Cryptosporangium arvum DSM 44712: one gene and its partner. The protein of the gene in region 2 interacts with the protein of the main gene of each other region in a pairwise test. Links are inferred from orthologs where the notes say so. Each region holds a gene or a part of one and is shown on either strand. Other genes may lie near its edges.

Region 1 (10,705 bases), 5.6 Mb from region 2 along the record:
TGACCCCGGAGGAAGCCGACGAGCTGGTGGCTCGCGTCGAGGAAGCCAAGCCGGACGTGTTCTGGGTCGGGCTCGGCACGCCCCGGCAGGACGAGTTCGTCGCCGCGTACACCAAGCGGCTGAACTGCACGGTGGTACCGGTGGGCGCCGCGTTCGACTTCCACGCGGGGAACAAGCCCTCGGCGCCGGCGGCGGTGCAGAAGTACGGCATGGAGTGGGCGTACCGGCTGGCCACCGAGCCGCGCCGGCTCTGGAAGCGGTACCTCGTCGGTAACCCGATCTTCGTCTACGGGGCGTTGACCGATCGCTGGCGCAAGCAGGCATGAAAAAACGCCCGCCCCGGAGAACCGGGGCGGGCGTTCTTGTGTACGGCAGACTTACTTGACCGACACCGTGGCGCCGGCGGCCTCGAGCTGAGCCTTGGCCTTGTCCGCGGTCTCCTTGTTGGCCTTCTCCAGGACGGGCTTGGGCGCGCCGTCAACCAGGTCCTTGGCCTCCTTCAGGCCGAGGCTGGTGAGGGCACGCACCTCCTTGATGACCTGGATCTTCTTCTCGCCGGCCGACTCGAGGACGACGTCGAACTCGTCCTTCTCCTCGGGGGCCTCAGCGGCGGCACCGGGGCCGGCCGGGCCGGCAACGGCGACGGCAGCCGGAGCGGCGGCCTTGACGTCGAAGGTCTCCTCGAAGAGCTTCACGAACTCGGAGAGCTCGATGAGCGTCATTTCCTTGAACGACTCGAGCAGGTCGGCCGAGCTGAGCTTCGCCATGTCAGGCGGTTCCTTTCAGGGTTGAATTCGATGGGGCGAGGCTCACGCCTCGGGAGCGGCCTCTTCGGAAGCAGCCGCTTCGGAAGAGCCGCCTTCGGCGGCCTTCTTCTCTTGCAGCGCCAGGGCGAGCCGGGCGAGCTGAGTGGGCAGCGCGTTGAACGTCGCGGCCGCCTGGGCCATCTTCGCCTGCATGGCGCCCGCGAGCTTCGCGAGCAGAACCTCGCGCGACTCGAGGTCGGCCAGCTTCTTGATGTCGTCGGCGGAAAGCTTCTTCCCGTCGAGGACACCACCCTTGACGACAAGCAGCGGGTTCGCCTTCGCGAAGTCCCGCAGGCCCTTGGCGGCCTCGACCGGGTCACCCTTGACGAACGCGATCGCGGTCGGACCGGTCAGCAGCTCGTCGATGTCGGTGATACCGGCGTCGCGCGCGGCGATCTTGGCCAGCGTGTTCTTGGTCACCGCGTAGGTCGTCTCGCGACCGAGCGAGCGACGCAGCTCGGTCATCTGCGCCATCGTCAGACCGCGGTACTCGGTGAGCACCGCTGCGGACGAGTCGCGGAATCCACCGGCGAGCTCAGCCACCGCGGACGCCTTGTCGGGGCGAACCTGCGTGTCAGCCATGGGCCTCCTCTCTCGTAACTCGGGCTGGTCACACCCGCCTGAAACGAGAGACGCCCCGGCGCAGGGCGCACGGGGCAGCACACAGGATTAAGAAGTCCTACGAGCGACCGTCCGGCCTGCGCGGGTCGCCCGCGTTCAGCGGGACCTTCGGCTGCGCGAGCGCAGCGACCAGCGGTCTTCGGTGGAATGTCGCTTCAAAGCGTACCTGAACTCCAGCGAAACACGAAAAAGGGCGACCCCCGCTGGGGCCGCCCTTTTTCGCTCAGGGAATTCAGACCGCGGGGTCTTCCTCGGTGAGGTTGCGCGCGCGGTTCGGGTCGACCGGGATGCCCGGGCCCATCGTGGTGGTGAAGGTGACCTTCTTCAGGAACTTGCCCTTCGCCGCCGACGGCTTCGCCCGGTTGATCTCGTCGAGCGCGGCCGCGTAGTTCTCGACCAGCTTCGTGTCGTCGAAGCTCGCCTTGCCGATGACGAGGTGCAGGTTGGCCTGCTTGTCGACGCGGAAGTTGATCTTTCCGCCCTTGATCTCGTTCACGGCCTTGGTGACGTCCGGCGTGACCGTGCCCGTCTTCGGGTTCGGCATGAGGCCGCGCGGGCCCAGGATCCGCGCGATCTTGCCGACCTTGGACATCTGGTCCGGGGTCGCGATGGCGGCGTCGAAGTCGAGCCACCCGCCCTGGATCCGCTCGATCAGGTCGTCCGAGCCCACCGCGTCGGCGCCGGCGGTCTCGGCCTGCGCGGCCTTGTCGCCCACCGCGAACACGATGACCCGAGCGGTCTTACCGGTGCCGTGCGGCAGGTTGACCGTGCCACGCACCATCTGGTCGGCCTTGCGCGGGTCGACGCCCAGCCGGATCGCGACCTCGACGGTCGCGTCGTACTTGGTGGTACTGGTGCTCTTGGCCAGCCGCGCCGCCTCCAGCGGGCTGTAGAGCTTGGTCTTGTCGATCGTCTCCGCGGCTGCGCGGTACGCCTTGCTGCGTGGCATTTCTGCTCCTAGTGGCTATGGAGTCCGTGGTTAGTGAGCCGCGCCCGGCTCTCCCACGACTTCTTCAGTTCAGTCCTGGACCGTGATGCCCATGGACCGGGCAGTGCCGGCGATGATCTTCGCGGCCTGGTCGATGTCGATCGCGTTGAGGTCGACCATCTTGGTCTCGGCGATCTGCCGGACCTGCTCCTGCGTGACCGTGGCGACCTTCGTCTTGTGCGGCTCGCCCGAGCCCTTCGGCACACCGGCGGCCTTGAGCAGCAGCCGCGCAGCCGGCGGGGTCTTGGTGACGAACGTGAACGACCGGTCCTCGTACACCGAGATCTCGACCGGGACGATGTCGCCCCGCTGCGACTCGGTGGCCGCGTTGTAGGCCTTGCAGAACTCCATGATGTTCACGCCGTGCTGACCCAGCGCGGGGCCGACCGGCGGGGCCGGCGTCGCGGCGCCGGCCTTGATCTGGAGCTTGATGATCGCGGAAAGCTTCTTCTTCTTGGGAGGCATCTTCCTGGGCTTCCTGGGCTTTACTGCAGACCCCCGGTATCTCCGGAGGAAACTTAGATCTTCGAGACCTGGTTGAAGTTCAGCTCGACCGGCGTCTCGCGGCCGAAGATCGAGACCAGCACCTTCAACTTCTGGGCGTCCGGATTAATTTCGCTGATCGACGCCGGCAGCGTGGCGAACGCGCCCTCGGTGACCGTGACCGAATCGCCGACCTCGAAGTCGACGACCTTGACCGGCGCCTTGACCTCTTTCTGCACGGTCGGCGCGAGGATCTTCACGACCTCTTCGAGGCTCAGCGGGCTCGGCCGGTCGGCACGCGAGGTGGCGCCGACGAAACCCGTCACGCCCGGCGTGTTGCGCACCGCGGACCAGGACTCGGGCGTCAGCTCCATCCGCACCAGCAGGTAGCCGGGGAAGACCTTCGACTGGACCTGCTGCCGCTTGCCGTTCTTGACCTCGGTGACCTCCTGGGTGGGCACCTCGATCTGGAAGATGAAGTCTTCGACGTTCAGCGAGTTGATGCGGCTCTCGAGGTTCGTCTTGACCTTGTTCTCATAGCCCGCGTAGGAGTGCACGACGTACCACTCGCCGGGGGCCATCCGCAGAGCGCGGCGCAGCTCCTCCACGGGGTCTTCGTCAACCTCAGCCACGGGAGCCGGAGCCTGGACCGCCTCGACGTCGGCCGACGCCTCGGCGTCATCGGACAGGGCTTCGGTCTCGCCTCCCTCGGGAAGGCGGTATTCCTCGTCGTAGTCGGGCACGCGATGGCTCTTCTCTGTCTGTGGGTGTTGATCCATTGTTCCGCACGCGGACGCAAGACGAGGCCAACCCAGGTAGCGGGCCGGCCTCGGACTTACCTAGGAGTCGCTGTTGGCTCCGAACGCCCACATCACCAGCTTGGCAACACCGGCGTCCAGACCCCACACGATCGCGGTCATGACCGTCACGAAGACGACGACGACCGACGTGTAGGTGATCAACTCTTTGCGCGTCGGCCAGATGACCTTGCGCAGCTCGGCCACGACCTCGCGGATGAAGCGGATCAACCGGGAGATGGGGTTGGGGCGACGCTCTTTGGTGCCCTTGCGCGGGCCGTTGTCACCCGGACCCTTGCCGCCGCCTCGTGGCGTCTTCGGCGGCTTCGGCGTGTCGTCGGATGCAGACCGCTCTTCGGCAGCGACATCCTGGGCGCTGCCCTTACTGTCCGCCACCGGATCTGCCTTCTTCCGTCGTCGGTCGTTCCCAGCCAAGTCCGTCGTCACGTGTGTTCTGCGCAGGGGTGACAGGACTTGAACCTGCAGCCTGCGGTTTTGGAGACCGCTGCTCTGCCAATTGAGCTACACCCCTTTGTGCCCCACCAGAGTGGCGCACGTACATCCTTGCCTGAAGGCAAGCGCGACGACAACCCGCCGTCCAACCGTGGGTGGCGGGTCGGGCGTCAGCGCGCCCCAGAACGAAGAGTCTACGGGGTGGGCGACGTTTATCCCAAACCGGTGCCCCGCAACGCGGGTGACGCGTCTGCCAGAGTAAGAGACATGACCGCAGCAGACACCAGCCCCGCCCGCCGCATCTCGAGCAAGGTGGGCGCCATCGCCGAATCCGCCACCCTCGCCGTTGACGCCAAGGCCAAGGCCCTGAAGGCGGCCGGGCGTCCGGTGATCGGCTTCGGCGCCGGTGAGCCCGACTTCCCCACCCCCGACTACGTCGTCCAGGCCGCGATCGCCGCCTGCAGCGACCCGGCGAACCACCGCTACACGCCGGCCGCCGGGCTGCCCGACCTGAAGAAGGCGATCGCCGCCAAGACCCTGCGCGACACCGGCGTCGAGGTCGCCCCGAACCAGATCCTGGTCACCAACGGCGGCAAGCAGGCCGTCTACGAGGCGTTCGCGACGCTCGTCGACGACGGTGACGAGGTCATCCTGCCCGCGCCGTACTGGACCACCTACCCGGAGGCGATCCGCCTGGCCGGCGGCGTCCCGGTCGACGTGATCGCCGACGAGACCCAGGACTACCTGGTGACCGTCGCGCAGCTCGAGGCCGCCCGCACGCCGCGCACGAAGGCGCTGCTGTTCTGCTCGCCGTCGAACCCCACCGGCTCGGTCTACACCGCCGCGCAGGTCGAGGAGATCGGCCGCTGGGCGCTCGAGCACGGCATCTGGGTGATCACCGACGAGATCTACGAGCACCTCGTCTACGGCGACACCGAGTTCGTCTCGATCGTGAAGGCCGTCCCGGAACTCGCCGACCAGACCGTGATCCTCAACGGCGTCGCGAAGACCTACGCGATGACCGGCTGGCGCGTCGGGTGGCTCATCGGCCCGGCGGACGTCGTGAAGGCTGCTTCCAACCTGCAGTCGCACGCCACCTCGAACGTCTGCAACGTGGCGCAGCGGGCCGCGCTGGCCGCCGTTTCGGGTGACCTGTCCGCCGTCGACGAGATGAAGGTCGCGTTCGACCGGCGCCGCCAGACGATCGTCCGCATGCTCAACGAGATCGACGGTGTGTTCTGCCCGGAGCCCAAGGGCGCCTTCTACGCGTACCCGTCGGTGAAGGGGCTGATCGGCCGCTCGCTGCGCGGCGTGACGATCGAGTCGTCCGCGCAGCTCGCTTCGGTGGTCCTCGACGAGGCCGAGGTCGCGGTCGTCCCCGGCGAGGCGTTCGGCACGCCCGGTTATCTCCGGCTGTCCTACGCGCTCGGCGACGACGACATCGTCGAGGGCGTCAGCCGCCTCCAGAAGCTTCTCGCCGAAGCTCACTGACCTGCCGAAGGCCCGGTGCGTCGACACCGGGCCTTCGTTGTTCACGCCGATCCACTGAACACCGTGGGACGGGCGCCGTGCGGGGCCAGCGGCAAGCACTCATTCCGTGACCACCGCACGGGGCCCGCTTCAGGCCGGGATCGGCGCGGGCGCGGGTGCGGGGGCGGGCGCCGCGGGCTCGGGGGCGGATCGCTTCAGGCCCGGCACGAAGAGCGCGGCGACCGCTCCGGCCAGCACCACGCCGGCGCCGACCCAGGTCGCGACGCTGGTGCCGTCGGAGTACTCCTGCGCCGAGGCGTAGCTGCCGGTGTGCGAGAACACCGCGGCCAGCACCGCCACCCCGAACACCCCGCCGATCTCGCGGATCGCGTTGTTCGCACCCGACGCGACGCCGGTGTCCTGCTGCGGCACCGAACTGAGCACCACGTTGGCGATCGGGACGAAGAACAGCGCCATCCCGATGCCGGAGACCACGAACGCCGGCCACTGCATCGAGTAGGCGGTGTCGGCCGACATGTTCGCGGCCAGCCAGGCGAGCCCGGCCGCCTGCATGAGCAGCCCGACGACGAGCAGCGGACGCCCGCCGATGCGGTCGGACAGCGGCCCGGCCAGCGGCGCGACGAGCATCGGCATCGCCGTCCAGGGCAGCATCTTCAGACCGGCCTCGAACGGCCCGGAGCCCTGCACGGTCTGCAGGAACTGCGCGAGCAGGAAGATCGATCCGAACATCCCGAAGCTGAACAGCAGCGCGGTGACGTTGCTCGCGGCGAACCCACGGTCGCGGAACAGGCGCAGCGGCAGCATCGGGTGCTCGGTGCGCGCCTCCCAGGCGACGAACAGCGCCGTGACGACCCCACCGACGATCAGCGAGCCGACGACCTCGAGGCTTCCCCAACCGGCCGCGTTGCCCCGGACGAGCCCCCAGACCACGCCGAACAGACCGACCGTGACGAGCGCGAGGCCGGGCAGGTCGAGCCGCTGCGCGACACCGCGGTCGGGCGACAGGCGGCGCAGCGCGATCGGCGCCAGCGCCAGGCCCACCGGGACGTTGATCCAGAAGATCCACTGCCACGCCCAGCCGTCCACGATCGCGCCGCCGACGAGCGGCCCGAACGCGACGCCGAGCCCGGACACCGCGCCCCAGACACCCAGCGCTGCTCCCCGTCGTTCCGGCGACACCGCGGCCGAGAGCATCGTCAGCGTGAGCGGCAGGATCATCGCGCCGCCGACACCCTGCACCGCGCGGGCGGCGATCAGCGTGCCGATGTTCGGCGCGACCGCGGCCAGCGCGGACGCCACCGTGAACAGCGCGATGCCCAGCCCGAGGATCCGGCGCCGGCCGAAGCGCTCACCGAGCGAGGCTCCGGTGAGCAGCAGGACGCCGAACGTCAGCGTGTAGGCGTTGACGGTCCATTCCAGATCGGCGAGGTCGGCGTCGAGCGCGGTGCGGATCGCCGGCAGCGCGGTCGTCACGACCAGGTTGTCCAGCGACACCATGAACGCGGCGAGCGTGGTGACGAGGAACGTCCAGCGGGTGGTGGTGCTGGATGGCATTCTCGGCTCCCAAGTAGTGATCGGTCACTAACTTCAACGATCAAAGAAAAGTCCCGGGCGGGCCGGGACTCGTCGGACTACGCGAACTTCAGCTGCCCACGCATCTCCTCGGGCAGACACATCTGCGCCCACGGTGCGTCGTGGTCGTGCAGCTGCATCGCCGCGACGACGTTCCAGAGCATGCCGCGGGCGAAGAACTCGCGGATCGAGTCCTCGTCGCAGCCGCCGATACGCGCGACGGCTTCCCAGAGGTGGCCGTAGCCGTCGCGGGTCGCGTCGCGGATTTCCGGTACGTCGCAGCGGGCGTAGGCCTGCATCTGGAGCATCAGGAGGTCGCGGTCGGCGATGAGCTTGCCGTAGGCCTCCCCCATCGCCACCATCGCGTCCTCGCCGGCGAGGTTCTCGGTGACCTGTTCGAACGTGTCGAGGACGAGCCGGAAGCACTGCTCGACCGCGGCGACGAACAGAGCCTTCTTGTTGGGGAAAAGGCGGAAGAGGTAGGGCTGGCTGATACCGGCCCGGTGGGCGATCGTCTCGGTGCTGGTGCCGTCGAACCCAGCGCGGGCGAACTCGCTCAACGCGGCGCTGAGCACCATCTTGCGTCGCTCGTCGGCGCTCAGTCGCGTTGTCATGCGGCCTAAGTTATTGACCAATCACTACTTAGTCAAGCCCCGAAGGAGCCCCGCCGTGGCGGGGCTCGTCGTCAGGCGAGCTGAAGGATCGCCTTGGCTCGGCCGAGGACCTTGTCGTTGCCGGCGCGGGCGGTGAGGTCCACGCTCACGCGCCGGTCGTCGAGCTTCTCCGAGACCTTCGCGGTGACCTCGAGCGTCGCGCCCAGGTCGTCGTCCGGCACCGGAACCGGCTTGGTGAACCGCACGCCGTAGTCGACCACCGCGCCCGGGTCGCCGACCCACTCGGTGAGGATGCGGCTCGCCTCGGCCATCGTGAACATGCCGTGCGCGATGACGTTCGGCAGCCCGACGGAGACCGCGACCCGCTCGTTCCAGTGGATGATGTTGAAGTCCCCGGAGGCCCCGGCGTACTGCACCAGGTTCGACCGCTGGATCGGGAACGTCTTGGGCGGCAGCTCCGTGCCGACCTCGACGTCGTCGTAGGAGACGGACGCGGCCATCAGCCCTCCTTCTCGGCGGCGCGGGACACGATCAGCGCGTACGCGGCCAGCACCGGTTCGCCGTCCTCGGTCGTGACGTCCGTGCGCATCGACAGGAAAACGCTGCCGGCGCGGAGCTTCACGTCCTCGATCTCCGTCTCGCACACCAGGCGGTCCCCGGCCCGAACCGGCCGGGTGTACACGAACCGCTGCTCCCCGTGGACGACGCGCGCGTAGTCCATGCCGACCTCCGGATCGAACACCGCCGGCCGCGTCGACCGCATCGTGAAAATGATCGGAAACGTCGGCGGCGCGATGACGTCGGGGTGGCCGAGTTTCTGAGCGGCGGCTGGTTCCAGGTAGGCCGGGTTGGTGTCCCCGATGGCTTCGGCGAACTCGCGGATCTTCTCGCGTCCGACCTCATAGGGAGCGGACTTCGGGTACCTGCGCCCGATCGCATCCACGGCGCTCACGAAGCGCCCACCAGCGCTACGTCGATCCGGTCGCCCACGGCGCCTCCTTCGGGGTCGGTTTTCACGCAACCTACCGGTAACCCGAGCGGGTCCGTCCCGTTCGAGCAGGAACGGAGGCGCAGCCCACACCGTGTTGTGATTCGCCGGGAGGGCGCGGTTGCCGGTCGGACGGAGGGGTGCCGACATCGGGTGTGGGTGCGGGCTCGGAACTGCGACGTAGTCATGGCGCGTCGATGTATGTGCGGCCCACTCAGGCGTGGGACCGAAGGGCGTAGGGCGCGGCAGGGCACGGAGCAGTAGGGCACCGGAGCGGTAGCGCGCAGGGAGGGGCGCGGGGGTCGGTGGGTGTCGGGCCGGGCGAGGCTCCGGCGATGGCACCTGAGGCGCGCAATGCGGCGTACAGGGCGCAGAACGCGCGAGAGGGAGAGGTCGCAGAGCACGCAAGACATGAGGTGCTCGCGGTAGCCAGACGTACCTCAGCCTGGTTCGGAACCACGATGCCAGCGCTTGGTGCGACCTGAGAGGAGTGCGTGCCAACTGGGACGCAAGATGACCCCAGGGGCGGAGAAGACCGGGGCACGTGGGACACCAAGAAGCACGGAACGTGGAGGGCCGAGTCATGTGCGAGGCACGGCACTCGGGAGGCCAGCGGGCCATGCGGTCGTGATGCGCAAGGGAAGCCGGGGAAACGAGACGATTAAGGAGCCGCGCGCAGAAGTACGGCGCGCAAGATCACGAGTCGTGACACGGCGCCGTGCGCGATGACATCGCCCGCTCGTCACCGGCTCGACCTCGTAGACGCACCCGCTCTTCGACCTCGCCAACTGTGTACCTCTGTCGGCCGCGTTAGGTCAGGGACGGACGAGGCGCGAGATGCACAAGACCCGGAGCAGGCAGGGCCGCCTGGAGGTCTCGCGGAAGCCGGACCAGAAACCATGCGGCGCCGAGCAGCAGTGCACGCAGTGCTAGGTCGCGTGGGCGGCGGGGCCGATGCATGGACAGCGGGGCTAGGTGGCGTGGGCTCCAGGTCAGGCGGCGGGGGCCCGGTCGGAGCCCAGGGCGGGAGGTAAGGCGCGGACAGGAACGCGGCGCGGAGGTCAAGCGCCGAATCGGACGGCACGTGCTACCAACGACCCGCGCGATCCACGGCCCGCGCACCCATAGCGCGCACCTAGAAGCGTGGACCCAACAGCGCGCGAGCACCGCGCCCAGCACAGGCGCCACCACGCGCGAATGGCGCCGACCCCAGAGGGGCGGCGCCATTCGGGACGCTTGGGCGCTGAGCCGCGCGGAAAGTCAGCGGGTCTCGCGGTGAGGCTGGTGCTTGCCGCAGTTCGGGCAGAACTTCTTCACCTCGAGGCGGTCGGGGTCGTTCCGCCGGTTCTTCTTGGTGATGTAGTTGCGGTTCTTGCACTCCACGCAAGCCATCGTGATCTTCGGTCGGACGTCGGTGGCGGCCACGGAAGTGCCTCTTTCTACGTAATCGGGTTCGGTGCTCGACCTACAAGCTTACCTGGCACGGTAGCGGTGGCCGGACTTGAACCGGCGACACAGCGATTATGAGCCGCTTGCTCTGCCATCTGAGCTACACCGCCATTGGCAGCGAGCTTCACTGCCGGGCAACCGACCTAGGTCGGGATCGGAGCCCCCTTACGGAATCGAACCGTAGACCTTCTCCTTACCATGGAGACGCTCTGCCGACTGAGCTAAGGGGGCCTTGCGAGCCGCTGCAAAGATTACACGGCCGCCCCACCGGATGCGAAATCGGTATCGCTCGTCGTGCGGAAAACCGCGTCGACCAGCACTTATCCGTGTTGGCCGACGACGCGCAACCGGCGCGTCGCCTCGTCGGCGTCGGTGGAGGGGTCCGCGGACGCGGTCCGCGCCGTCACCCAGGCCTCGAGCCGGTCGGGCGGCAGCGGCCGGGC
Region 2 (10,976 bases):
CCGCCACCACCGGCCAGTCGAACGCGGCCACGGTCGACTGGCCCACCGCCGCCAGCGCCCGCCGCCGCGCCGGATCGTCGAGCAGCTCACCCAGGCAGTGCGCGAGCGCGGCCGGCTGCCCGGTCGGGAACAGCGCGCCGGCCCGCCCGTCGTCGAGCACGCGCCGGAACGCGTCGAGATCGCTGGCCGCGATCGTCGCGCCTGCGGCCATCGCCTCGGTGAGGATGATGCCGAACGACTCCCCGCCCGTGTTGGGGGCCACGTAGACGTCGACGCTGCTCAGCATCCGCGCCTTGTCGGTCTCCGAGACCGTGCCCAGCAGCGTGACGCGGGGGCGCAGCGCGCGGGGCAGGGCGTCCAGGGCGTCGTCGGCGTCGCCGGGGCCGGCGACCAGCAGCCGCAGGCCCGGCCGGTCCGGCGCGAGCCGGGCGAAGGCGTCGGCGAGCACCGTGAAGCCCTTACGGGGCTCGCCGAAGCGGCCCAGGAACCCCAGCGCGCCGCCCTCGCCGGGCCAGCCGGGCAGCGGCGGGGCGTCGGCGAACCGCGCGACCGCGACCCCGTTCGGGATCTCCACCGCGCCGCCGTCGAGGTGCTCGACCTGCACCCGCCGGGCCAGCGCCGACACCGCGATCCGGGCGGTGATCTTCTCCAGCACCGGCTGCAGCGCGCTGTGCACCGCGGCGAGGGTGCGCGAGCGTTGCGTCGCGGTGTGGAACGTCGCCACGATCGGGCCGGTGGCCGCGACGCAGGCCAGCAGCGAGAGCGACGGGGCGATCGGTTCGTGCACGTGGAGCACGTCGAACCGGCCGTCGCGCAGCCAGCGCCGCACCCGCGCCAGCGAGAGCGGGCCGAACGCCAGCCGGGCCACCGAGCCGTTGTAGGGCACCGGCACCGCACGCCCGGCCGCCACGACGTACGGCGGCAGCGCCTGCCCGCCGTCGGCCGGCTCCTCGGCCGGCGCCAGCACCGACACCTCGTGACCCAGGCCGAGCAGCGCTTCGGCCAGGTCACGCACGTGCGCCTGGACACCGCCGGGCACGTCGAAGGAGTAGGGGCAGACGATCCCGACCCGCATCGTCAGCCCGTACGCTTCTTGCGCGCCGGCAGGTCGGCCAGCCAGAGCGGCTGCAGCATGTGCCAGTCCTCCGGGTGCTCGGCGATGCCCTCGGCGAGCGCGTCGGCGATCCGCTGGGTCACGACCGCGATCTGCGCGGTGTCGCGGTGGGCGTCCGGCTCGTCGGGCACCTCCAGCGGGCCGATGACGCGGGCGCGGGTGACCGGGCCGTCGTTCCAGGCCTTCAGCCCGAACAGCGGCGCGCCCGTGCGCAGCGCCAGGATCGCCGGACCGGCGGGCATCTTCGTCGTCTCGCCGAAGAAGCTCACCTCGACGCCGCGCGAGGACAGGTCGCGGTCGGCGAGCAGCACGACGACGCGGCCCTCGCGGATCCGTTCGGCCAGCACGTCCAGCGGGTGCCGGACGCCTCCGGTGAGCGGCAGGATCTCCATGCCCAGCGCGCGCCGGAACGAGAGGAACCGCTGGTAGAGGTCCTCGGGCTTGAGCCGCTCGGCGACCGTGGTGACCGGGATGCCGTGCAGCGTCGCCCAGGCACCGGCGAGGTCCCAGTTCGCGGCGTGCGGCAGCGCCACGACGACGCCCTTCCCGCCGGCGACCGCCTTGTCGAGCACGTCGGCGTTCTCCAGCACGAACCGCTGCTCGATGTCCTTCTCCGACCACTCGGGCAGCCGGAACGCCTCGTGCCAGTAACGCGCGTAGGACCGCATCGCCCGCTCGGTCAGCGCCTCGATGTCGGCGTCGGGGCCCACCACCCGGCGCAGGTTCGCGGCCAGCCGCTTCGGCGCCGGGCCGCCGCGCCGGGCGTACCGCGCGGCACCGGCCTCGAACAGCGCACGCACCGGCCGCTCGGGCAGTACCCGGACGAGCTTCCAGCCGGCGGCGTAGGCCGCCCCCGTGACCCGCGCGTTCATTCGGTCACCGGCGACTCGGTGTAGCCGTTCGGCGGCGGCACCGGACCGGTGTCGAGGCGCCGGTCGGGGCGGACGCGGTCGTCCTTGGTCTGGGTCCAGACCGCGTGCACCCGCTGGCCGACGGTGAACGCGGCCAGCGCGGTCAGCAGCCACAGGATCCATTCGATCCCGCCGGGCACCCCGAGCACCTCGAGGACGCCGCCGAGGCCCACCAGCACCAGGCGCTCGGTGCGCTCGGCGATGCCGACGTTCGCGGTCAGCCCGAGCCCCTCGGCCCGCGCCTTCGCGTACGAGACGAGCACGCCGGTGATCAGGCAGAGCAGCGCGGCGATACCGGCCGAGTCGCGGTCCTCGCGGAACAACCAGTAGGCCGCCGCGGCGAAGATCGACGCGTCGGCGAGCCGGTCGCAGGTCGAGTCGAGAAACGCGCCCCAGCGGCTGGACCAGCCGCGGGCCCTGGCCATGGCGCCGTCGAGCATGTCGGTGAGCGCGAAGAACGTGATCGCGAGCCCCCCGGCCAGCACGTGCCCGGGGACGACCAGGAAGATCGAGGACAGCACGACACCGGTCGTGCCGATCAGGGTCATGGCGTCGGGGGTCAGGCCCGTGCGCACCAGTGCGGTTCCGATCGGGCCGGTGACACGTTGAATCCGGTCACGCGCCTGACTGAGCATGCGGATCCGTTCTCGAAGGGTGGGGGCCGGTCCACGATAGCCCGCGACCAGGCCACCTCCTCCCTCGGCGCCGGGTGAGGTCTGCCTTACTCAGGGGGCCGGAGGGGCACGCGAAAGAATTGCCCGACGGATCGGTGCAGTCCGGTTCACAACCACCCGGGTCTTGCCCTTACGGGGGCAGCGGTGTGGGATCGGTCACACGGACCTGTCTCCGGTGGCGCGGCCGGAACACGCGCTCTGGCCGCCGCCCCGGCGTCCCGGCGAGCGCGAGGAGGCCCCGATGGCACAGAAAGTGGCAGGAAGCCCCGACCGGGCGGGCTCCGCCGGGCCGGTCGTGGACGACCCCCGGTCGTTGCGCAACGTCGTCCTGGTCGGTCACTCCGGAGCCGGGAAGACCACGCTGGTCGAGGCGTTGCTCGTGGCGACCGGCACGATCGGCCGAGCCGGGTCGGTGGTCGAGGGCACCACGGTCTGCGACGTCGACCCCGCCGCGGTCCGCCAGCAGCGGTCGGTGACGCTGAACCTCGCTCCGGTCGTGCACCGGGGCGTGAAGATCAACCTGCTCGACACCCCGGGCTACGCCGATTTCGTCGGGGAGCTGCGCGCGGGCCTGCGCGCGGCCGACGCCGCGTTGTTCGTGATCTCGGCCGTCGACGGCATCGACGCCAGCACGATCGCGCTCTGGGAGGAGTGCGCGCGGGTCGGCATGCCCCGCGCGGTCGTCGTCACCCGCCTCGATCACCCCAGGGCCGACTTCGACGAGTCGGTCGCGATCTGCCAGCGGGTGTTCGGCGACGGGGTGCTGCCGCTGTACCTCCCGGTCCACGAGGCCGTCGAGGGCGCCGCGCCCACGCCGGGCAAGCAGTCGCTCGCCGACTTCCTCGGGGGTATCGACGGCGCGAGCGAGCAGACCCGGACCGCCGGGCTGTTCGGCCTCATCACGCAGCAGATCTACGACTACAGCGAGGGCACCCCACCGGTACTGCGGCCGGCCGACCCCGAGCACCTCGAGCTGATCGAGGAGTCACGCAACAACCTCATCGAGGGGATCATCGCCGAGAGCGAGGACGAGACCCTGATGGACCGGTACCTGGCCGGGGAGGAGATCGACCCCGACGTCCTGATCGCCGACCTGGAGACCGCGGTGTCGCGCGGCTCGTTCTACCCGGTGCTCCCGGCCGACCCGAGTACCGGCGTCGGGCTGATGGAGCTGCTCGACGGCATCGTGCGGGCCTGCCCGCCGCCGGACGAGCGGCCGGCGCCCGCGGTCACCACGGTCGACGGCGAACCGTACGACATGCTCACCGCCGACCCCGCCGGGCCTCTCGTCGCCGAGGTCGTGAAGACCACCGTCGACCCGTACGTCGGCCGCGTCTCGCTGGTGCGCGTCTTCTCCGGGACGCTGCGCGCGGAGCAGACCGTGCACGTCTCCGGGCACGGCGTCCGGGACGGCAACGACGAGCACGACGCCGACGAGCGCGCCGCGCACCTCTACTCCCCGCTCGGTACGTCGCTGCGCGAGGTGCCGTACGCGGTGGCCGGTGACCTCTGCGCGCTGACGAAGGTCGGCACCGCCGAGACCGGCGACACGATCTCGTCGCGCGAGACCCCCCTGCTCGTCGCTCCCTGGGACCTGCCCGAGCCGCTGCTGCCGGTCGCCGTGGTGGCGAAGACCCGCAGCGACGAGGACGCGCTGGCCAAGAACCTGTCCCGGCTGATCGCCGGCGACGCGACGCTGCGCATGGACCGCAACCCGGAGACCGGCCAGCTGGTGCTCTGGACGATGGGCGAGGCCCACGCCGACGTCGTGCTCGACCGGCTGCGGTCCGGCGGCGTCGACCTGGACACCGAGCCGGTGCGGGTACCGCTGCGGGAGACGTTCGGCGGACCGGCGAAGGGGCACGGGCGGCACGTCAAGCAGTCCGGCGGCCACGGCCAGTACGCGATCTGCGACCTCGAGATCGAACCGCTGCCCACCGGCGGCGGGTTCGAGTTCGTCGACCGGGTGGTGGGCGGCGCGGTGCCGCACCAGTACATCCCGTCGGTGCAGAAGGGCGTGCGCCAGCAGATGGAGCGCGGCCTGGTCGCCGGGTTCCCGGTCGTCGACATCCGGGTGACGCTCGTCGACGGCAAGGCGCACAGCGTCGACTCGTCGGACGCGGCGTTCCAGCTGGCGGGGGCGCTGGCGCTGCGCGAGGCGGCGACGTCGGGGGCGATCAGCCTGCTCGAACCGGTGGACGAGGTCGACGTCACGGTGCCGGACAACTACGTCGGCCCGGTGATGAGCGACCTGTCCGGACGCCGCGGCCGGGTACTCGGCACGGAACCTGACGAGCACGAGCGCACCGTCGTCCACGCCGAGGTGCCCGCGGCCGAGCTCACCCGCTACTCCCCCGAGCTGCGTTCGCTGACCTCCGGCACCGCGACGTTCACCCGCGCGTTCGCCCGCTACGAGCCGATGCCGCCGAACCTGGTCGCCCAAGCGCTCGGCGGCGATTCGTAAGATCGCAGGCATGACGGGCCCGGAGATCGAACACCAGCAGGGGGCCGGCGACCCCGATCACTTCCAGCGGCTGTGGACGCCGCACCGGATGGCGTACATCAAGAACGACACCAAGCCCGACGCGGACGCCTGCCCGTTCTGCGTCATGCCGACGCTCTCCGACGAGGACGGGCTGATCGTCACCCGGGGTCGCACGGTCTACGCCCTGCTCAACCTGTATCCGTACAATTCCGGTCACCTCATGGTCGTGCCGTACCGGCACGTGCCCGACTACACCGACCTCGACGTGAACGAGGTCGCGGAACTGGGCGCGCTCACCCAGGACGCCATGCGTGCGGTCCGCAAGGTGTCCGGTGCCCACGGCTTCAACATCGGGATGAACCAAGGCTCGGTGGCCGGTGCGGGAATCGCCGCCCACCTGCACCAGCACGTGGTGCCGCGGTGGGGTGGGGACACGAACTTCATGCCGGTGGTGGGCCAGACGAAGGTGCTGCCCGAGCTCCTCGGCGAGACCCGGGCCCTGCTGGCGAGCGCCTGGCCCCCGGTGGCGGCCCGCTCAGAACGACGCTGACCGGCGTCGCTCCGAGCGGGCTCCGAGGGTCGGAGCTCTACGCTTCCGCGATCACGCCTTCGGCGACCACGGTCTCCGGCGGCGCCGACGGGCTCTCGTTGGTGCGCGAGCGCACCACCTCGACCACGTGCTCGACCGCAGCGTCCAGCGGGACGCCGTTGCGCTGGGAACCGTCGCGGTAGCGGAACGAGACGGTGCCTGCGGCCACGTCGTCGTCGCCCGCGATCACCATGAACGGCACCTTCTGCTTCTGCGCGTTCCGGATCTTCTTCTGCATGCGGTCGGACGAGCTGTCGACCTCGACGCGCACGCCCTGCGACCGCAGGCGGGCGGTGAAGTCCGACAGGTACGACACGTGGTTGTCGCCGATCGGGATGCCCACGACCTGCACCGGCGCGAGCCAGGCCGGGAACGCCCCGGCGTAGTGCTCGGTGAGCACACCGAAGAACCGCTCGATCGAGCCGAACAGCGCGCGGTGGATCATGACCGGCCGCTGCCTGCTGCCGTCCGCGGCCTGGTATTCGAGCTCGAACTTCTCCGGCAGCATGAAGTCGAGCTGGATCGTCGACATCTGCCAGGTGCGGCCGATCGCGTCGCGGGCCTGCACCGAGATCTTCGGGCCGTAGAACGCCGCGCCGCCCGGGTCGGGCACCAGGTCGAGCCCGGAGTCGGTCGCGACCCGGCGCAGGGTCTCGGTCGCGCGCTCCCACACCGCGTCGTCCCCGATGTACTTCTCCGGGTTCTTGGTCGAGAGCTCCAGGTAGAAGTCGTCGAGCCCGTAGTCCTTGAGCAGCTCGAGGACGAACTTCAGCAGCGAGGTGAGCTCCTCGGAGATCTGCTCCTGGGTGCAGAAGATGTGCGCGTCGTCCTGGGTCATGCCCCGCACGCGGGTGAGGCCGTGGATGACTCCGGACTTCTCGTACCGGTAGACGGTGCCGAACTCGAACATGCGCAGCGGCAGCTCGCGGTAGGACCGTCCGCGCGACCGGAAGATCAGGTCGTGCATCGGGCAGTTCATCGGCTTGAGGTAGTAGTTCGCGCCCTCGAGCTCCATGGGCGGGAACATGCCGTCGGCGTACCAGTCGAGGTGGCCCGACACCTCGTACAGGTGGCCCTTGGTGATGTGCGGGGTGTTGACGAACGCGTACCCCGCCTCCTCGTGCCGCTGCCGGGAGTAGTTCTCCATCTCCCGGCGGATGATGCCGCCCTTGGGGTGGAACACCGGCAGGCCGGAGCCCAGCTCGTCGGGGAAGCTGAACAGGTCGAGTTCGGCGCCGAGCTTGCGGTGGTCGCGCTTGGCCGCCTCGGCCAGCAGGTTCAGGTAGTCCTTCAGCGCCTCGCGCGAGGGCCACGCGGTGCCGTAGATGCGCTGCAGCTGCGGGTTCTTCTCGCTGCCACGCCAGTAGGCCGCGGCCGAGCGCATCAGGCTGAACGCCGGGATGTTGCGGGTGGTGGGCAGGTGCGGGCCGCGGCACAGGTCGGTCCAGACGCGCTCGCCGGTCTTGCGGTCGAGGTTGTCGTACATGCTCAGCGCGCCCTCGCCGACCTCGACGTTCGCGCCCTCGGCGTCGGCCGAGCCCTTCAGCGAGATCAGCTCGAGCTTGAAGCGCTCGTGCGCGAGCTCGTGGCGGGCCTCGTCGTCGGTGATCGGCCGGCGGTGGAAACGCTGCGAGGACTTGATGATCTCCTGCATGCGCTTCTCGAGGCGCTTCAGGTCGTCGGGGGTGAACGGCTTCTCGGGCAGGAAGTCGTAGTAGAAGCCGTTCTCGATCGGCGGGCCGATGCCCAGCAGGGTGCCGGGGAAGACGTCCTGCACGGCCTGGGCGAGCACGTGCGCGGTGGAGTGGCGCAGGACGTTCAGCCCGTCGGGCGAGTCCAGGAACACCGGCTCCACCTCGGCGTCGGCATCGGGCGCCCACTCGAGGTCACGCAGAGCGCCCTCGGCGTCCCGGACGACCACGGCGGCGGCACCGCCCTCGACCGGAACCCCGGCCGCCACCAGCGCGTCCGCGGCCGTCGTCCCGGCCGGCACCACGACGGGGGCGGGCGCGTGGACGGCTTGTGCTGCGGACACGATCGGTCTCCTCGGATCTCAGTCGATGTGACGCTCCGATGCTAGTCGGGGAGCCGCCCGTACCCCGCACCGGTTATCCGTGGCCTCCCAACAGCGGCCAGGACGCTGTCGGGTGCGCGACTCACGGGCCCGATCGCCGGTCGGGTGGCACGAAACCGGGATCCCCGCACCTGGTGTCACCCCTAGTGTCGTCGTCAAGCACCTACCCCACCTCTCACCCCTCACCGAGAACAGGACGAACGATGAGCGACAGCGGCGACACGATCGACCACGGCGCAGACGCCCCCACCAGCACGATCGCCGACAACGACGTGCCGCTGGACTACGACGGCGACGGAACCGTCGACGGTTACCTGCACCAGAACGAGGACGGCACGGCGTACGCGGCGCTCGACCTCGACCACGACGGCACCGCGGAGACGGTCGCGGCCGACACGGACGGTGACGGGTACGTCGACGTCGTGGTGAGCGACACCAACGGCGACGGCAACGTGGACTACGCGATCGTGGACACCGACGGCGACCACGTCGCGGACACCGCGCTCTACGACCGTGACGGGGACGGCGACTTCGACTACGCGGTCGTCGACCAGAACGGCGACGGCGTCATCGACGCCACGGCCGCCGACACCGACAACGACGGTGACTTCGACGCCGTCGAGGTCGACAGCGACTACGACGGCGACGTGGACGCCGTCGTCGTGGACACCGACGACGACGGTGTGTTCGACACGGTCTACTCCGACACCGACGCCGACGGCACCGTCGACACGGCCACCACCGTCACCGACGCCCCGGACCCGGCGCAGGTCCCGGACACCGCCGCGGCGGACGAGGCTCCGGCCACGACCACCACGACGACGACCACGACCACGACGACGCAGACCGCGACCGACCCGTCGGTCGTCACCCCGCAGCCGACCACCCCGGCGAGCTAGTTCTCCGCGGTCTCCGGACGCCCCGCCGCACCCGCGGCGGGGCGTTCGCGCGTCTCAGGCGGCGACCAGCGCCGTCACCGCGGCCCGGAGCGTGGCCCTCACCGCCGCCGGGTCGTCGACCTGGCCGCCGATCACCACGCCGTCGCGCAGCATCACGAGCATCCGGGCCGTCTCGGCGGGGCGCGGGTGCTCCGCCGCGACCAGCACGTCGCGCACCGCGTCGGCGTACCAGCGGCGGTGGTCGGCCACGACCGCGCGCACCGGGCTGGCCGGGTCGGGGTACTCCACCGCGGCGTTGACGAACGCGCACCCCCGGAAGCCGGGGCCGCAGGTGAACTCGCCCAGCGCGTCGAACATCACCAGCACCGCGTCGACCGGCCCGACCGACGACGCCAGCGCGGCGAACGCCGCGGCCTGCCGGTCGTGCAGGTCGGCGAGGTACGCGCAGACCAGCGCGTCCTTGGTGGGGAAGTGGTGGTAGAAGGTGGCCTTCGCCACGCCGGCCTCGGCGATGATCCGGTCGATCCCGACCGCGCGGATGCCCACCGTGTAGAAGAGCACGCTCGCGGTGGCCAGTACCCGGTCACGCGGACGCCCCCCGGGCGCGGGAGCGAGGGCACCGGGCAGTTCGAGGGGGATCGACGGCACTCCTTGAAGTTACCAGACAGATCTGTCTAGTCTGGGGCTCGTACAGACAGGTCTGTCTGGATACCAAGCGAAGGGACGACGACATGTCAGCGCTCTACACCGCGATCGCCACCGCCGACGGCAACGGCCGGAACGGGCGCACCCGCACCAGCGACGGGAAGCTCGACGTCCAGCTCTCGTTCCCGACGGAGATGGGCGGCAGCGGCGCCGGCACGAACCCGGAGCAGCTGTTCGCGGCCGGGTACGCCGCGTGCTTCTCCAGCGCGCTCGGGATGCTCGCCGCCCAGCGCAAAATCGACGCCAAGGACGCGTCGGTCACCGCCGAGGTGAGCCTCAACCCCACCGACAACGGCGGCTTCGGCCTGGCCGTGACGCTGCGCGTCGAGCTGCCCGAGTCGCTCCAGGGCGACGCCGGCCGTGAGCTGGTCGAGGCCGCCCACCAGGTGTGCCCCTACTCCAACGCCACCCGCGGCAACATCCCGGTGGAACTGGTCGTCGAATAGCCGTCGGGACGCCGTGGGCCTTGTTGACGGGCGGTATCGACTCGAACCGCTTACGGTCGAGTAATGACACAGCTCGCCGCTGTCCACGGCGTCCTGCCCGACTACCGCTATCCGCAAGCCGAACTGACCGACGCGGTCGCCGAGGCGTGCGGGCTCGACGACAACCAGCGCCGGTTCCTCGAGCGTGTCCACCGATCCTCCGGTGTCGCCACCCGGCACCTCACGCTTCCGCTCGAGCAGTACCCGTTACCGGACTTCGGCGCCGCCAACGACGCGTTCCTCCGGGGCGCGATCGACCTCGGCACCCGCGCGGTCCAGGGCGCGCTCGCCGACGCCGGGCTCACTGTGGACGACGTCGACACGATCCTGGCCGTGACCTCCACCGGCCTCGCGATCCCGTCGCTCGACGCGCACCTGGCCGGGCGGCTGGCCTTGCGACCGGACGTCAAGCGCACGCCGATCGTCGGCCTCGGCTGTGCGGCCGGCGCGGTCGGCATCTCCCGCCTGCACGACTACGTCCGTGCCTGGCCGGAGCAGGTCGCGGTGCTGGTCACCGTCGAACTGTGTTCGCTCACCGTCCAGTACGACGACCGGTCGCCGACCAACCTCGTCGCCAGCGGCCTGTTCGGCGACGGCGCGGCCGCGGTGGTCGCGGTCGGCCCGGACCGGCCGGTGCACGGGCCCACCGTGCTCGCCACCCGGAGCGTTCTCTACCCCGACACGCTGCGCACGATGGGGTTCGACATCGGCGCGAACGGCCTCAAGGTCGTGCTCGGCACCGAGGTGCCCACGCTGGCCGAGAAGCACCTGCGCCTGGGCGTCGACGAGTTCCTCGCCGAGCACGAGCTGACCCGCAAGGACATCACGACCTGGGTCTGCCACCCCGGCGGGCCGAAGGTGCTGGAAGCGATCGAGTCCGGTTTGGAGCTTCCCGAGGGCGCGCTCGGCGCCAGCTGGAACTCGCTGCGCCGGATCGGCAACATCTCCTCGGCGTCGGTGCTGCACATCCTCCGGGACACTCTGGTCGATCGCCCACCGGAGCCCGGCACACCCGGCATGCTGATCGCGATGGGACCTGG

Evidence for each region.
Region 1: the proteins of thrS (region 2) and rplA interact in binary tests that used the Escherichia coli proteins (3 or more experiments, as listed by UniProt). The link is inferred for Cryptosporangium arvum DSM 44712 from one-to-one orthologs.

The regions. Positions count from the first base shown.
Region 1 is NZ_KK073874.1:8,124,242-8,134,946, forward strand. Bases 519-3,237 are described here. They hold rplA (50S ribosomal protein L1), read right to left. Parts: upstream 2,377-3,237; coding sequence 1,660-2,376; downstream 519-1,659. Other genes in these bases: rplL (50S ribosomal protein L7/L12), read right to left, coding at 519-767; rplJ (50S ribosomal protein L10), read right to left, coding at 810-1,388; rplK (50S ribosomal protein L11), read right to left, coding at 2,446-2,880; nusG (transcription termination/antitermination protein NusG), read right to left, coding at 2,934-3,237. In the rest of the region: CRYAR_RS37070 (WecB/TagA/CpsF family glycosyltransferase), read left to right, coding at 1-326; more of rplL, read right to left, coding at 378-518; more of nusG, read right to left, coding at 3,238-3,641; preprotein translocase subunit SecE, read right to left, coding at 3,738-4,091; CRYAR_RS37110 (pyridoxal phosphate-dependent aminotransferase), read left to right, coding at 4,416-5,639; CRYAR_RS37115 (DHA2 family efflux MFS transporter permease subunit), read right to left, coding at 5,769-7,193; CRYAR_RS37120 (TetR/AcrR family transcriptional regulator), read right to left, coding at 7,271-7,825; CRYAR_RS37125 (MaoC family dehydratase), read right to left, coding at 7,897-8,325; CRYAR_RS37130 (MaoC family dehydratase N-terminal domain-containing protein), read right to left, coding at 8,325-8,777; rpmG (50S ribosomal protein L33), read right to left, coding at 10,074-10,205; CRYAR_RS37150 (putative bifunctional diguanylate cyclase/phosphodiesterase), read right to left, coding at 10,583-10,705. UniProt on the Escherichia coli protein: One of the primary rRNA binding proteins, it binds very close to the 3'-end of the 23S rRNA. Forms part of the L1 stalk. It is often not seen in high-resolution crystal structures, but can be seen in cryo_EM and 3D reconstruction models.
Region 2 is NZ_KK073874.1:2,512,892-2,523,867, reverse strand. The notes cover bases 5,291-8,280. They hold thrS (threonine--tRNA ligase), read right to left. Parts: upstream 7,809-8,280; coding sequence 5,772-7,808; downstream 5,291-5,771. Other genes in these bases: CRYAR_RS48560 (hypothetical protein), read left to right, coding at 8,051-8,280; CRYAR_RS11795 (HIT family protein), read left to right, coding at 5,291-5,734. Also shown: CRYAR_RS11815 (glycosyltransferase family 4 protein), read right to left, coding at 1-1,075; CRYAR_RS11810 (phosphatidylinositol mannoside acyltransferase), read right to left, coding at 1,078-1,986; pgsA (phosphatidylinositol phosphate synthase), read right to left, coding at 1,983-2,660; CRYAR_RS11800 (elongation factor G-like protein EF-G2), read left to right, coding at 2,941-5,163; more of CRYAR_RS11795, read left to right, coding at 5,174-5,290; more of CRYAR_RS48560, read left to right, coding at 8,281-8,746; CRYAR_RS11780 (TetR/AcrR family transcriptional regulator), read right to left, coding at 8,801-9,394; CRYAR_RS11775 (organic hydroperoxide resistance protein), read left to right, coding at 9,478-9,897; CRYAR_RS11770 (type III polyketide synthase), read left to right, coding at 9,961-10,976. UniProt on the Escherichia coli protein: Catalyzes the attachment of threonine to tRNA(Thr) in a two-step reaction: L-threonine is first activated by ATP to form Thr-AMP and then transferred to the acceptor end of tRNA(Thr). The rate-limiting step is amino acid activation in the presence of tRNA.